2 regions of the Afipia sp. MLSD5-FHT05B12 genome follow, and region 1 is predicted to be linked to the other one. Evidence: predicted binding sites of a transcription regulator. Region 1 holds the regulator's gene; the other holds the start of a gene.

Region 1 (7,472 bases):
CCGGTGCTGCGCAAGGACTTCATGTACGACACCTACCAGGTGGCTGAAGCGCGCGCGCATGGCGCTGACTGTATCCTCATCATCATGGCCGCGCTCGATGACGCGGCGGCCAAAGACATCGAAGATGCCGCCTTCGCGCACGGCATGGACGTGCTGCTGGAGGTTCACAATCGCGAAGAACTGGACCGCGCCTTGAAGCTTCGCTCAAAGCTGCTCGGCGTGAACAACCGCAATCTGCGCACCTTCGAGACGACGCTGGCTACCAGCGAAGAACTCGCACCGCTGATCCCGAAGGATCGCATCATCGTCGGCGAAAGCGGCATCTTCACACCGGACGATCTGGCGCGCCTCGCCAAGGTCGGCTTCTCCACATTCCTCGTCGGCGAAAGCCTGATGCGGCAGGCCGATGTGACGGCCGCAACCCGCGCGCTGCTCGCGCGCGGCGATAAATCCCTGGATGTCGTCCCGGCGCAGGCCGGGACCCATAACCACCGTGCCCTGTGACAATGGCTGATCGCCGCTCCAGACATTCAACCGATGACTCAGGGGATATGGGTCCCCGCTTTCGCGGGGACGACATCTGAAATGGCGAAGCGGACAAAGCAACTCACCCATATCGACGCCAGGGGCGAAGCGCGCATGGTGGACGTTTCCGCCAAGCCGGACACCGAGCGTGTGGCGGTGGCCGAAGGCCGCGTCATCATGACCCGCAAGACGCTTGATCTGATCGTCAAGGGCAATGCCGCCAAGGGCGATGTGCTCGGCACCGCGCGCGTGGCCGGCATCATGGCGGCGAAACGCACCTCCGATCTCATTCCGCTCTGTCATCCGCTGGCGCTCGCGAAAGTCACGCTCGACATCACGCCCGATACCAAACTGCCTGGCTGCCGCGTGCGCGCAACCGTGAAGGTCAAAGGACCGACCGGCGTCGAGATGGAAGCGCTCACCGCCGTGTCGGTGGCGTGCCTGACCATCTACGACATGGTGAAGGCCGTGGAGCGCGGCATCCAGATCGAAGCCATTCGCCTGGTCGAGAAAAAAGGCGGAAAGTCCGGTCATTATCTGGCCGATTACTGAGGAGCGTCCGATGGCGCTGATGCCCGTCGCCGAGGCCTATGCCGCCGTCCTCAAGGACGCCGGCGCCCTTCCCGAGGAAACGGTCGAACTCAACGACGCCTTTCATCGCACGCTGTCCCGCGACGTCGCGGCGCTCCGCACCCAGCCGCCCGTCGCGCTGTCGGCGATGGATGGATACGCGGTCCGCGCAGCGGATGCCGCGCCGGGGGCACGGCTGAAGGTGATCGGCGAAGTCGCCGCCGGCCGGCCCTTCAATCAAACCATCGGCGCCGGACAAGCCGCGCGCATCTTCACCGGCGGTGTCATTCCCGGCGGTGTGGATGCCGTCGTCATTCAGGAAGACACCACACGCGACGGCGACATTGTGATCGTCAACGAGACCATCACGACGGGAAGAAACATCCGCCCCGCCGGCATCGATTTCCGCGAAGGCGACGTGCTGTTACCGCGCGGCACCCTGCTCAATGACCGCGCGCTGGCGCTGGCGGCCGCCATGAACCATCCACGATTGCCGGTGCATCGCCGTCCGAAAATCGCAATCCTCGCCACCGGCGACGAACTGGTTCCTCCGGGCACGACGCCCGGCCCCGGACAGATCGTCCACAGCAACGTCTTCGCACTGGCGGCGCTGGCGCGCAGCGAAGGCGCCGATGTGGCTGAACTCGGCATCGCGCGCGACACGCTCGAAGACACCTCCGGCGGGATTCGGCGCGCCCGCGATCTCGGCGCGGATGTCCTCATCACCACTGGCGGCGCGTCGGTCGGCGACCACGATCTGGTTCAGGCCGCGCTGAAAGCCGAGGGCTTCGACATGGCCTTCTGGAAGATTGCGCTCCGTCCCGGCAAGCCGATGATGAACGGGCGGCTGGGGGCGATGCGTGTACTCGGTCTGCCGGGAAATCCGGTGTCGTCTTACGTCTGCGCCTTCCTGTTTCTGGTACCGCTGATCCGTTCCCTCTCGGGGCGAACGATGGTCGACCATCCGCTCGAACATGCCCTGCTTGGGCGCGAACTGCCCGCCAACGACAAGCGGCAGGACTACCTGCGGGCGCGGCTCGCACCCGGCGGCGACGGCATGCCCGTCGCCACCTCGGTGGGCGCCCAGGACAGTTCGCTGGTTGCGAATCTCGCCGCGGCCAACGCGCTGATCGTCCGGCCGCCGCATGCCCCAGCCGCTCCTGCCGGCTCGCCCTGCACGATCCTCCGGCTGCCAAACTGACAATCGCGTTTCCAATCGCCGTTCGTTGACGTGAAATTAAGGGGTTGCGGAACACATATGGAACAGATAGTGTTCGTTCATGATTTGTTTCGAGTGACTCGCAACTCCTGAGTGTCCCCTTCCATTCTTTCGCAGTGGGGATCCAGAGAGGCGCGGCTTCGGCTCAAACTCGAGCTTCTAGGGATCGGGGACCTATTCAGATGCTGACACGCAAACAGTACGAGCTTCTGCGCTTCATCAACGAGCGGCTCAAGGAAGCTGGTGTTCCACCCTCCTTCGACGAAATGAAGGATGCGCTGGACCTGCGGTCGAAATCCGGCATCCACCGGCTCATCACCGCGCTTGAAGAGCGCGGCTTCATCCGCAGGCTCGCCAATCGCGCCCGCGCGATCGAGGTCATCAAACTTCCCGAACTCGGCGTCAATCCAGGCGGCGCCCGCCGCGGCTTCACTCCGAGCGTCATCGAAGGCAACCTCGGAAAGGTCCGCACGAACACTTCCGGCGGTCCCGACGAAGATGCCAGCTTCCCGGTCTCCGTGCCGGTCATGGGCCGGATCGCGGCAGGTACGCCGATCGAAGCGTTGCAGACCCGCAGCCACACCATCAACGTGCCGCCCGACATGCTCGGGTCCGGCGAACATTACGCCCTTGAGGTGCGTGGCGACTCCATGGTGGAAGCCGGCATTCTCGACGGCGACACCGTGCTGATCCAGCGCAACGAGACCGCCGACACCGGCGACATCGTGGTCGCGCTGATCGACGAGGAAGAAGCCACCTTGAAGCGCTTCCGGCGACGCGGCGCGTCCATCGCGCTGGAGCCTGCCAACGCGGCCTACGAGGTTCGTATCCTGCCGCCCAACCGTGTGCGGATTCAGGGCAAGCTGATCGGGCTTGTTCGCAAATACTGAGTTCGTCTCAAAATCAATCATCCGGCCGGAGATCGCTTTCCGCCGGTGTGGCATCAACGGGCTGCGCCGGACGGTTTGGCCGGCCAGCGGGTGCTTCAAGCTCATTCTCCACATTCGCCGGCGACCACGGACGATCCACGCCGCGCGGACGGTTGGCTGTGATCGCGTGACCCTCGGTGGTTTTGCGTAAGGCAAGCGTCCCTCGCCTGCCAAGCATCTCCTGATCCAGCACCATGGCCGCGCAGTCAGCCGGCGGCTGCCGCAGCGTCACGATGACGGCAGCCCGCGCGCAGTCGTCCATGAATCCTTCCGGTTTCAGGGTCAGCGCAACGGTCGATCCATCCGCAGCCTGCACCACGCATCCGGATGCGTCGCACGAGACGCCATCGGTCAGCGACGCGTCGGTTGCCTTGCGCATGTCAGCGTCGGCTGAGAGCCATTCGCGCGACAGGAACACATCCTTTCCGGTGCGCATCAGACGCAGCTTGCCGTCCTTCCCTCGCACGGCGACGGTGTGACCGTCTCCTGCCACAAGGATATCCGGCTGCGGCGTGGTCAGCGCCCAGATCGTTGCGAATGCAATGAGCCCTGCTCCCGCCCATCGCAATGGCGTCCGCAACAAACCGAGCGCAATGATGCCCGCGCTCATCAAAGCCAATGGGCCGGTGCCGAAGGCTGCGATCTGGCCGATGGCGCCGGGCAGCGCCGCGACCCACTGCGACACCGCAACCATCCAGCCGATGCCGACATCCATCAGCCGCCAGAACACGCCGTCGAAGCCAAACGGCATAGCGAGCAGTCCGAGAAGTCCAGCCGGCATCACCAGCACCGAGACCACCGGCATCGCCGCGAGATTGGCCAGCACGCCATAAGGCGTCACGCGATGAAAATGAAACGCCGCATACGGCATGGTCGCGAATCCGGCCACCAGCGACGCCAGCGCCAGCATGATGATCTCACGCCCACCCCACAGCGCCGCGCGCGCCACCCGCGAGTTGTCGGGCGAGGCGAACAGGTTCGGCATGCCTATCTGGATCAGCGTCACGAGACCCAGCGTCGCAGCGAACGACATCTGGAAACTCGGGTGGACCAATGCTTCCGGTGCGATCAGCAGCACGATCATCGCCGCGACCGCGAGTGTGCGAAACGTAATCGCGCGCCGGTCGACCATCACCGCGATCAGCACCACTGCCGTCATGAAGAACGAGCGCTGCGTGGCGACCTCCGCGCCCGACAGCAACAGATAGAACGCCGCGGCGAGCAGCGCCGCGACCGCCGACCATTTCTTGATCGGAAACGTCACGGTGAGCGCGGGAAACAGCGCAAGCAGCGCGCGCACCGCGAAAAACACCACGCCTGCCACCACCGCCATGTGATAGCCGGAGATCGACAGCACGTGGCCAAGCCCGGAAATGAACATCGCATCGTTGACCGGCGCGGAAATCGCGTCGCGCCGCCCCGTCAGCAGCGCCGTCGCAATGGCGCGGTTGTCTCCGCTGACTACGCTGCGAATCCGCGCGTCGATGGCATCGCGCATGCCCTGCATCGTGGCGGCATAACGCAGATACGTGCCGCCACCGCGCGGAGCCTCGACGGTCTTGATCGCCCCCATCGCGAATCCTGACGCCCCGATGCCCTGAAAGTACATGTCGCGTCCGAAGTCGTAGCTTCCCGGACGCAGCGGCGAGAGCGGCGGCAACAGCCGCGCCTTCAGTTCGACGAAGCTGCCGACCGCAGGCGCGGTCCCCTTTTTAACCGACAGCCGCACACGCTCGAGCTTGATCCCGCCACGCGGAGACTCCATCTCCTCGACCCGCAGTACGAAGCGGTCAGTGCGTTCGCGCTCGTCACGGGTCTCGACGAAACCCTTCATCGTCACCGAGAACATCGGGCGCGCCAGCACGCCATGGGCGACACGCGCGGTCTTCAGCGTGGCTGCCGCGAATCCTGCCGCCAGCGCGGCCAGCATCACCATCAAGGGAAAGACGCGGCTGCGCCGCGCGACGAATGCCGCGGCACAGAGCGCAAATGCCGTCGCAGCGGTAACCGATGCGACAGGCTCGCGGTCTGCCGCGAAATAGATCGCAATCCCCGCGCCGAACGCGACCGGCACCCATGGCAGCAACCGGCCCGGTCCGGCTTCCGCGGCGACCCAGTTCCGGAGCTTCCCGGTCAGAAACGCCGCTAGACCGTCGGTGATATCTGGGATCCCGGCGCGCACGGCGCTGCGCGGCGGCCAAGCAACAGCTCGGCCGATGGCACGCCCCGCCCGGCCTTGGGATCTCTCTTGGGATCGCTCCCGGTCCTCGCCCCCGCCCGCCATCGCGCCGCTCCGGCATCGCTTCGGTGATGCTAGCGGAAGCGATCAGGCTGAACAGCGGAACGGATACGGAATATGCAAGACTCTTGCTATCAGCCCCCGGCCGAGACCTTGGCCCAGGTATCGCGCAATCCGACGGTGCGGTTGAAGACCAGTTTGCCCGGCGCCGAGTCCTTGTCACGGCAGAAGTATCCCTGCCGCTCGAACTGCATCGCGCCATCGAAGTTGTCGCTCGCCAGCGCGGGCTCCAGCATCCCGGTGACGGTTTCGAGCGACTGCGGATTGATCTGCGCGGCGAAGTTCGCAGCCTCCGGCTGCGGTGTCGTGAACAGCAGATTGTAAAGCCGCACTTCCGCCGGCACCGCTTCCGCCGCGCTCACCCAGTGGATCGTCGCCTTCACCTTGCGTCCATCAGGCGCGTTGCCGCCTTTGGTTGCCGGATCGTAGGTGCAGCGCAGTTCAACGACCTCCCCCGCCGCGTTCTTGATGACATCGCGGCAGGTGATGAAATAGCCGTAGCGCAGCCGCACTTCGCGGCCCGGCGCCATGCGGAAGAACTTCTTCGGCGGCTCCTCCATGAAATCGTCGCGTTCGATGTAGAGTTCGCGGCCGAACGGAATCTGCCGTGTTCCCTGCGACGGGTCATCGGGATGGTTGACGGCTTCGAGCGCCTCACTCTGCCCTTCGGGATAGTTCTCGATCACCACCTTGAGCGGATTGAGTACGGCCATGCGCCGCGGCGCGGTCTTGTTCAGCACCTCGCGCACCACGAAATCGAACATGCCGAGATCGACGGTGCTGTTGGATTTGGCAACGCCTATGCGTTTGACGAATTCGCGCAGTGCTTCCGCCGGAATGCCGCGCCGCTGCAAACCCGCAAGTGTCGGCATGCGCGGGTCGTCCCAGCCGGACACGTGACCGCCGCGCACAAGCTCGGTGAGCACGCGCTTGGACAGCAGCGTGTAGGTCACGTTGAGCCGGGCAAACTCATACTGATGCGGACGCGACGGCACCGGCAGGTTTTCAAGACACCAATCGTAGAGCGGACGGTGATCCTCGAATTCCAGCGTGCAGATCGAATGCGTGATGTGCTCGATCGCGTCGGACTGGCCGTGCGCGAAATCGTAGCTCGGATAGATGCTCCACGCGTCGCCCGTGCGCGGATGATGCGCGTGCAGAATGCGATACAGCACCGGATCGCGCAGATTGATGTTGCCCGATGTCATATCGATTTTCGCACGCAGCACGCGCGCGCCGTTCGGGAATTCACCCGCGCGCATGCGGGTGAACAGGTCGAGATTTTCCTCCACCGGGCGGTCGCGGAACGGGCTGTTCTGTCCGGGCTCGGTCAGGGTTCCGCGAGTCAGCCGGATCTCCTCCTGCGTCTGGTCGTCGACATAGGCCTTGCCGGCGCGGATCAGATGCTGCGCCCAGGCATAGAGCTGCTCGAAATAGTCCGATGCAAAATGAAGATGCTCGCCCCAGTCGAAGCCGAGCCAGCGCACATCGCGTTCAATCGCGTTGATATATTCCTGTTCTTCCTTGGTCGGATTGGTGTCGTCGAACCGCAGATGGCAGCGCCCGCCGAACTCCTCGGCGATGCCGAAGTTCAGGCAGATCGATTTGGCATGGCCAAGATGCAGGTACCCGTTGGGCTCTGGCGGAAAGCGGGTCACCACGCCTTTCTCCCGCCCCGAAGCCAGGTCCTCGGCAACAATATCGCGGATGAAGTCGCGGCCCGCGGCCGAAGGCGATTCGTCAGTCATTGGTACCCTTTCAAGCCAGTGTGGCGGTTCGCAAGTCCGCATCATTTCGCAGCACGTCCTTTGCGGACTTGCGAACAGAAGCCACCCTGGAATCATAAATTCCAATGTCCTTTTGAATCCGACGTTCGCTACGGAAGATGCCGCGAAATGAGGCGAACTTCGGATTCAGGACATTGGCCCTA
Region 2 (7,472 bases), on a different contig from region 1:
GTGAAAATACGCCGGCAATGCTTTGCGCACATAGTGCGTCACCGTTCAGCGGCATGGCCGCTATGTATGGACTGATGAGCGCCTTCCATCTGACGCCGTGGTTGAAGCTGATCTCCGGTCGGTAAAGCTGGAGACAATCTTCCATCTCGCCTAACCGATCCGTGATTGGATGACATCGATCGTTCCGGATAGTCTTCGGGCGACTGAACAACAATGATGCCGGGGGCGAGAGTCCCGGCAACGAGGATGGATGTGATGACAAGTTCGACGCGTCGCGCGGTGCTGGCTGGAGCATTGCCGGTGGCCGCGGCACTGGTGCTGCCGCGTTACGCACAGGCAGCCGAGGCCCTTCCCAGAATGACTGTCAACCGCGATCCGGCGTGTGGTTGCTGCGGCGGCTGGATTGCGCATGTGAAGGCTGCCGGTTTTCCAATCGATGAAATCGAGTCGGCCGATCTCGCGCCGCTCAAGACGAAGCTCGGCGTGCCGGTGGAACTCTCCTCCTGTCATACGGCTGAAATCGGCGGCTACGTGATCGAAGGGCATGTGCCGGCCGATGCGGTCAAGCGCCTGCTTGCCGAGCGGCCGCAAGCGAAAGGCCTGGCCGTCGGCGGCATGCCGGTTGGGTCTCCGGGAATGGAAGTCGAGGGAAGTCCGCCCGATACATATGACGTCGTTCTGTTCTCGGCTGACGGACAACGCGTATTCGCGCGCTATCGCGGGACGCAGGCGATTTGACTATCCGCCGCCCGCCATCTCCCGCGCGATGCTGACGAAGCGCTCGATGGTCGGCGTGGTGTCTCCGGTGCGCCATGTGATGCCGGTCTCCAGGATCGGTGCGGTACCCGCCAGATCGACATAGCGCACGCCGGTGCGCGCGAGATTGCGCAGCGAGGCGGGGACGAGCGCGATGCCCATGCCGGCGGAGACCAGACTGATGATGGTTTGCATCTGGATCGCTTCCTGCGCGATCCGCGCCTGTCCGCCGAGAGCGGTGTAGTAGCCGGTCACGAGATCATGGAAGGCGGGAGCGCTTTGCCGGGGAAAGATGATGAGCGGTGCGCTGACTACGGAGTTAGACGCGAGGCGGCCTTCCGACAACGACAGCGTCCCGTCGGCGAGCCAGCTTTCCGGCACGGCCGCGACCAGCAATTCGGTGACAAGCGGCAGATAAGAGAGCTGTCTGGGCAGCGCTGCGTTCGGCGGCGGGATCACGAGGCCGACGTGACCGTGGCCCTCGAGCAGGTTTGCGATCTGCACATTGCTGGTCGCCTCAGTCAGCGAGATCTCGACATTGGGAAAGAGTGAAGCATAGCGGCGCACCAGCAGCGGCAGGATGCTGTAGTCGGCGGTGCTGACAAAGGAGAGCGCGAGATGGCCGGCGGTGCCGTCGCGTAGTTGTTGCGCAATCTCGGGCAGGGCCTTCACGCTGTCGAGCGCGGTGCGCACATGGGTCAGCCATTGTGCGCCGAACGGCGTCAGCGCCACGCTGCGTTTGGTCCGCACGAACAGCGTCGTGCCGAGTTCGCGCTCCAGTGTCATGATTGACTGGCTGAGCGGCGGCTGGGTCATGCCGAGGCGCTCGGCGGCGCGGCCGAAATGCAGGGTGTCGGCCACGGCCGCGAAATGCCTGAGCTGGCGGATGTCCATTTGATACTTTAAGCGACCTAGTTACCTCTGAATAATATATTTTACAGCGCCGGATAACCCCTTTATTGGAATCGTTCCAATAAAAGAGGGAACACTCATGCCGGCATACCGCTCCAGAACGTCCACCCACGGCCGCAACATGGCCGGCGCACGCGGCCTTTGGCGCGCGACGGGCATGAAGGATGCGGATTTCGGCAAGCCGATCATCGCCATCGCCAACAGCTTCACCCAGTTCGTGCCTGGCCATGTGCATCTGAAAGATCTCGGGCAACTCGTCGCCGGTGAGATCGAGACCGCGGGCGGTGTCGCCAAGGAGTTCAACACCATCGCTGTCGATGACGGCATCGCGATGGGCCACAGCGGCATGCTCTATTCGCTGCCGAGCCGCGAGCTGATCGCGGACGCCGTCGAGTACATGGTCAACGCGCATTGCGCCGACGCGCTGGTGTGCATTTCCAACTGCGACAAGATCACCCCCGGCATGCTGATGGCCGCGATGCGGCTGAACATCCCGACCGTGTTCGTTTCGGGCGGGCCGATGGAAGCCGGCAAGGTCGCGGTGAAAGGTGCGAAGCGCTCGGTCGATCTGATCGACGCGATGATCGTCGCCGCCGACGACAGCTACACCGATACGGAAGTCGCGGCGGTCGAGCGCTCGGCGTGTCCGACCTGCGGCTCCTGCTCGGGTATGTTCACGGCCAATTCGATGAACTGTCTGACCGAAGCATTGGGCCTGTCGCTGCCGGGCAACGGTTCGGTGCTGGCGACGCATGCGGATCGCGAACGGCTGTTCCGCGAAGCCGGACATGTGATCGTCGATCTTGCGCGCCGCTGGTACGAGCAGGACGATGCGACCGCGCTGCCGCGCAATATCGCGAACTTCGCGGCGTTCGAGAATGCCATGAGCCTCGATATCGCCATGGGCGGATCGACCAACACCGTGCTGCATCTTCTGGCCGCGGCGCAGGAGGGCGAGATTGATTTCACGATGGCCGATATCGACCGGCTGTCGCGCCGGGTGCCGTGTCTTTGCAAGGTCGCACCGGCCAAGAGCGACGTTCACATGGAAGACGTTCACCGCGCCGGCGGCGTGATGGCCATTCTCGGCGAACTCGAACGCGCCAACTTGATCGATACAAGTTTGCCGACCGTGCATGCGCCGACGATGGCCGATGCCCTCAACCGCTGGGATATCGGACGCACCAACAGCGAGTCCGTGCGCAACTTTTTCCGCGCCGCGCCCGGCGGTGTGCCGACGCAGGTGGCTTTCAGCCAGTCCGAGCGGTGGGACGACCTCGACACCGATCGTGAGAAGGGCGTGATCCGCTCCGCGCAGCATCCGTTCTCGAAGGACGGCGGACTTGCGGTGCTGTTCGGTAACATCGCGCCGGAAGGCTGCATCGTGAAGACCGCGGGTGTGGATGAATCGATCCTCACGTTCCGCGGCACGGCGCATGTCTTCGAAAGCCAGGACGACGCGGTGTCCGGCATCCTCGGCAACAGGGTGAAGCCGGGCGAGGTCGTCGTGGTGCGCTATGAAGGACCGAAGGGCGGCCCCGGCATGCAGGAGATGCTGTATCCGACCAGCTATCTGAAGTCGAAAGGGCTCGGCAAGGTTTGCGCGCTGGTGACTGACGGCCGGTTCTCGGGCGGAAGCTCGGGCCTCTCCATCGGCCACGTCTCGCCGGAGGCCGCTGAGGGCGGACTGATCGGACTGGTGGAGACAGGCGATCCGATCCTGATCGACATTCCCAACCGCATCATCAGCGTCGAACTCGACGAGTCCGTTCTCGCGGCGCGGAGCGCGGCAATGGAAGCCAAGGGCAACACCGCCTGGAAGCCGGTCGACCGCAACCGCGTGGTGTCGCCGGCGCTGCGCGCCTATGCGGCGCTGACGACCAACGCCTCGCGCGGCGCGGTTCGCGACGTGTCTCAGGTAGAGAAGTAACAACTCATGCTGACGCGGGCCGCAGTCCGCGTCAGCGCTTGAGCAGTTCATACACAATCGGGTTGTCGGCGCACGCACCGAAGCCGCATTCCAGCAGCGTCGAAATCACATTCAGCGCGGTCAGGCCGATGACGAGCCACATCGCCGTGCGCGCGAAGGCGGTTGCCGCGGACGGCGCGGCGTCCTGTTTTTCGAACTGCCTGTCGAACAGCAGGACCACCGCGATCAGCGCGATGGCCGCGATAAATCCCAGCAGCGCCCACGTGTAATAGTGATAGCCGAGCAGCGCCGAGCCATAACCCGCGTCGCCCGGCATGATGTGCAGCAGAACCTGACGCGTCGAGATCATCGCGCCGATGAGAGCCGCCAGCAGCGACAATGCGTAGTGGCTTGGCCGCGGTCCGAAGCGGATGTTCAGCATCGGCCCGACGGCCAGCGCCGTGAACATGATGCGCTGGAGCAGGCATAGCGGGCAGGGCAGTTCGTTCAGCATAAGCTGCGCCGCGAACGCCGCGGCGAGTACTGCGGCGACACCGTAGAGGCTGAGTGCGTTGAGGGTGATCGCGCGTTGCCTGGTCATGCGATGTGCCTCAGAACGACAGCTTCAGCGTATCGGTCGCGTGGTGGAGATAGGTCGCGACACAGGCGGCCAGCAGCACGGCGAACAGGGACATTGCGAAGGTCCGCGAGCCGCGCCACGCGACGCACATCACGATCGCAGCGGCCAGAAACAGCGCGGTGAATTCCATCTTCGCTCCCCCAGCGGATATGGACTTACTCTACGCCAGATTCGGCAATCGGCGGTCTCGCATTTCAACAGTGCAACGCCGCCGGCGATGCTTTCGCGTCACCGGCGGCGCTGCCTTGCGCTCGTTATCCCTTCACATATGCAGCCAGCTGTTCGATCGTTTGCATGCCGATCTCAACAGCGCCGAATTTCGCGACAGCATTTCGCGCTTCGATCGAGGGGAAGATCGAATGCATCGTCAGAAGTGTGCGGTTTGCGCCCAGGGCTTCGAATGAGACTGTGACCTCAAAGGCGTCCGGATCGTTGTCGATGTCCGAGCCGTGGCGATAGGCGAGGCGCTCTCCCGGTTTGATCTCGCGGTAAGCAATCCGGTTCGGATAGTCCGTTCCGTCCGGGCCATGCATGGTGAAGCGAAACAGGCCGCCGACGCGAAAGTCCATCGCGTGTACCGTGATGGCGGATTTGAACGGGCCGTACCATGCTTTCAAGGCCTCGGTCTCGGCGAAGGCGCGGAACAGCACGTCCGGCGGAGCGTCGAATTCGCGCTCCATGGTGATGGTGGGCTGGTCCGCAGGCGCGCTCGCTTTGACCTTGAGAGTTGTCGTCATGTGCCGGATTCCTTTGACTGGATGTCTTTCAAATACAGATCGAGCTTGCCGAAGCTCTCCTCCCAGAACCGCCGGTACTGATCGAGCCACTCGGTCGCTTCCTTCAGCGCCTTCGGCTCAAGGCGGCAGGGCCGCCACTGGGCCTTGCGGCCGCGTGTGACGAGGCCTGCGGTCTCCAGAACTTTCAGATGCTGGGAGACCGCCGGGAGGCTCATGTCGAACGGCTTCGCCAGTTCCTGCACGGAGGTCTCGCCAAGCGCGAGGCGGGCGAGGATCGCGCGCCGCGTTGGATCGGCGAGAGCCTTGAAAGTCATGTCGAGAGCGTCGGCCGGCATGGGTTCAACCTGTATTTAAGTAGTTACTTAAATATGATCTGGCGACCCGGCCGTCAAGCGGGAAAACCCCGCTTGCATCTCGGAACTGGAGACATCAATGTTCCTTGTTTGTTCTATTGCGTAATGAGGTTCAGATCATGCCCGAACAGCTTGTCTTTCAAGGGTTTGAACCGCCTCGTCCATCTGAGCCTGCGAACGGACTGTTCCTGGCCCTCGTGCCACCGGCGGCCACGGCTGACCGCATCGGCGAACTGATTCAGCGGCTCCGTTATTGCCACGGGCTGAAGGGCGAGGCGCTTTCACCGGGCAGGCTCCATGTCACGCTGCATTATCTTGGCGCTTACAGCGGGTTGCCTCAGAGCCTCGTTGAGACGATTTGCACGGCTGCGCCAGCGGTTTCGCTGCCGCCGTTCGAGATCAGTTTCGATCGCGCCTTGAGCTTCACCAACAAAAGAAAGACGAGGCCTTTTGTGCTGCGGACGGGCAGGGACATTGCCGCGCTGCCCATGCTTCATCGCGCCGTTGGCGAGGCAATGACAGGAGCTGGACTGGGCCGGTGGGTGACGCCGCATTTCACACCGCATATGACGTTGCTCTACGACAGGCGGCTTGTCGACGAACATGCAATTGAATCACTTGGCTGGACTGTCACCGATTTCGTTCTCGTCCACAGTCTTGTCGGCCAGGGAAAGCACATTCATCTCGCGCGCTGGCCGCTGTGGCGCTAATCCCGATTCAGAAATACGAGGGATCGAATTTGCCCATCACCATCTACGGCATCAAGAACTGCGACACGATGAAGAAGGCGCGCGCGTGGCTGGACAAGCACGGCGTCGATTACAGCTTTCATGATTACAAGACGGCAGGCATCGACAAGGACCGGCTTGTGCGCTGGAGCAAGGCCGTCGGCTGGGAGATCCTGCTGAACCGGGCCGGCACCACGTTCCGCAAGCTTCCCGACGCCGACAAGGCCAACCTGACCGAGAAAAAGGCGATGGCGCTGATGCTGGCCCAGCCATCCATGATCAAGCGTCCTGTTCTGGAAGCCGGTGGCAAGCTGCTGGTCGGCTTCAAGCCGGAGAACTACGAGGCGGCGGTCGGGTAGCGCGCAGCCGACGCTGCGATGTGATACGAATGTCAGAACCGGATCACTAGACGAATTCTATCGTGTCACCGGGGGCGATCCGGCCCGGCACCTTGTGGAACAGGTCCCGGTCGATCACCGAGCGCAGTTTGTAGCTCGGCGGCACGTCATTTGCGCGCATCAGGTTTCTGATCTCGAAGCCTCCATCGTCGCATATCGTTTTCAGCGATGCGATGATCCGGCTGACGCCGTCGCCATCCGAGAAAGGCATCAGCAACCGTTCGTAATCGACCTTGCGGCCGTAAAGGTCGTTGATCTGCGAGATCGTGAATATTGGAAGTTGCCGCCGGATGCATTCGCGGTAGATCGGCATCACGACCGGCGCGAGCTTCTGGCCCATGTACTCTTCGAGGTCACGGCCCTTGCCGGCGGCTCCGAATGCGATTGTCATCCGGTCGCCGTCGCTTTCAATGAAAAACCGGGGCGTGTCGGCGGAACCTTCGACGACGATATAGACCAGATCCTCGCTTTCGTCGGCGAGGCGTTCGGGGCGATAGTCGTCGAATGCCGGCACGCGTTCGTGCCTGGCGTAGAGCCGAAGCCAGAAATTCAGGAGTTCGCGCTGCTTGATCGACTTTACGATAGCCGGACTTGCGCTTTCGAAATCCATGGCCGAAGTCCCCGATGGAAATTAGAGAAAGTCCTTGCCAGCAATCATCGGTCGGCGGTCGAAATATTTGGTGAAGAGGGGGCTTGGCCGAATATTAGGCTTAACGATGCGTTTCCAGGCACCCGGAAGCTGAACTTCATGCCCTAGGCAACAGTAGACGCTATACTTTTTGCAAATTACGCAGTATTCGCTGGGCAGCATTGCAGCTTGCGCATCGCTAACAATTCGCTGCATATTCGCGACCGAGTGCGGTGCGGGGGCGGCGAAACGGCCGAGGAGCGCGGCAACTAAAACGGTCACACGTGGGGAGAACCTGCGTGAAGGCTGACAGGGGGAAATTGCTTGTCTGATGACTTCATTCTTGAAACCTCTGGTTTGACCAAGGAGTTCGCGGGCTTTGTGGCCGTGAGCGATGTCAATCTGAAGGTT

The links. Region 1 encodes LexA, which represses DNA repair genes until DNA is damaged. Its sites were predicted from a motif close to TGTTCNNNNTGTGTTCNG; they were not measured.
Region 2: the regulator LexA is predicted to act here: its motif matches at 5,388-5,405, upstream of AC1Q6J_RS12680 (2'-5' RNA ligase family protein).

What each region holds. Positions count from the first base shown of each region.
Region 1 is NZ_JBXAFS010000006.1:181,724-189,195, reverse strand. It holds gene trpC (indole-3-glycerol phosphate synthase TrpC) at 1-504, shown strand, start outside; gene moaC (cyclic pyranopterin monophosphate synthase MoaC) at 586-1,077, shown strand; gene AC1Q6J_RS11095 (molybdopterin molybdotransferase MoeA) at 1,088-2,296, shown strand; gene lexA (transcriptional repressor LexA) at 2,497-3,204, shown strand; gene AC1Q6J_RS11085 (ComEC/Rec2 family competence protein) at 3,218-5,527, opposite strand; gene AC1Q6J_RS11080 (glutamine--tRNA ligase/YqeY domain fusion protein) at 5,617-7,290, opposite strand.
Region 2 is NZ_JBXAFS010000008.1:44,002-51,473, forward strand. It holds gene AC1Q6J_RS12640 (hypothetical protein) at 1-125, shown strand, start outside; gene AC1Q6J_RS12645 (DUF411 domain-containing protein) at 256-738, shown strand; gene AC1Q6J_RS12650 (LysR family transcriptional regulator) at 739-1,650, opposite strand; gene ilvD (dihydroxy-acid dehydratase) at 1,748-3,598, shown strand; gene AC1Q6J_RS12660 (disulfide bond formation protein B) at 3,630-4,178, opposite strand; gene AC1Q6J_RS12665 (DUF5993 family protein) at 4,189-4,347, opposite strand; gene AC1Q6J_RS12670 (SRPBCC domain-containing protein) at 4,472-4,954, opposite strand; gene AC1Q6J_RS12675 (ArsR/SmtB family transcription factor) at 4,951-5,289, opposite strand; gene AC1Q6J_RS12680 (2'-5' RNA ligase family protein) at 5,427-6,017, shown strand; gene AC1Q6J_RS12685 (ArsC family reductase) at 6,047-6,394, shown strand; gene AC1Q6J_RS12690 (PAS domain-containing protein) at 6,441-7,043, opposite strand; gene AC1Q6J_RS12695 (ABC transporter ATP-binding protein) at 7,386-7,472, shown strand, end outside.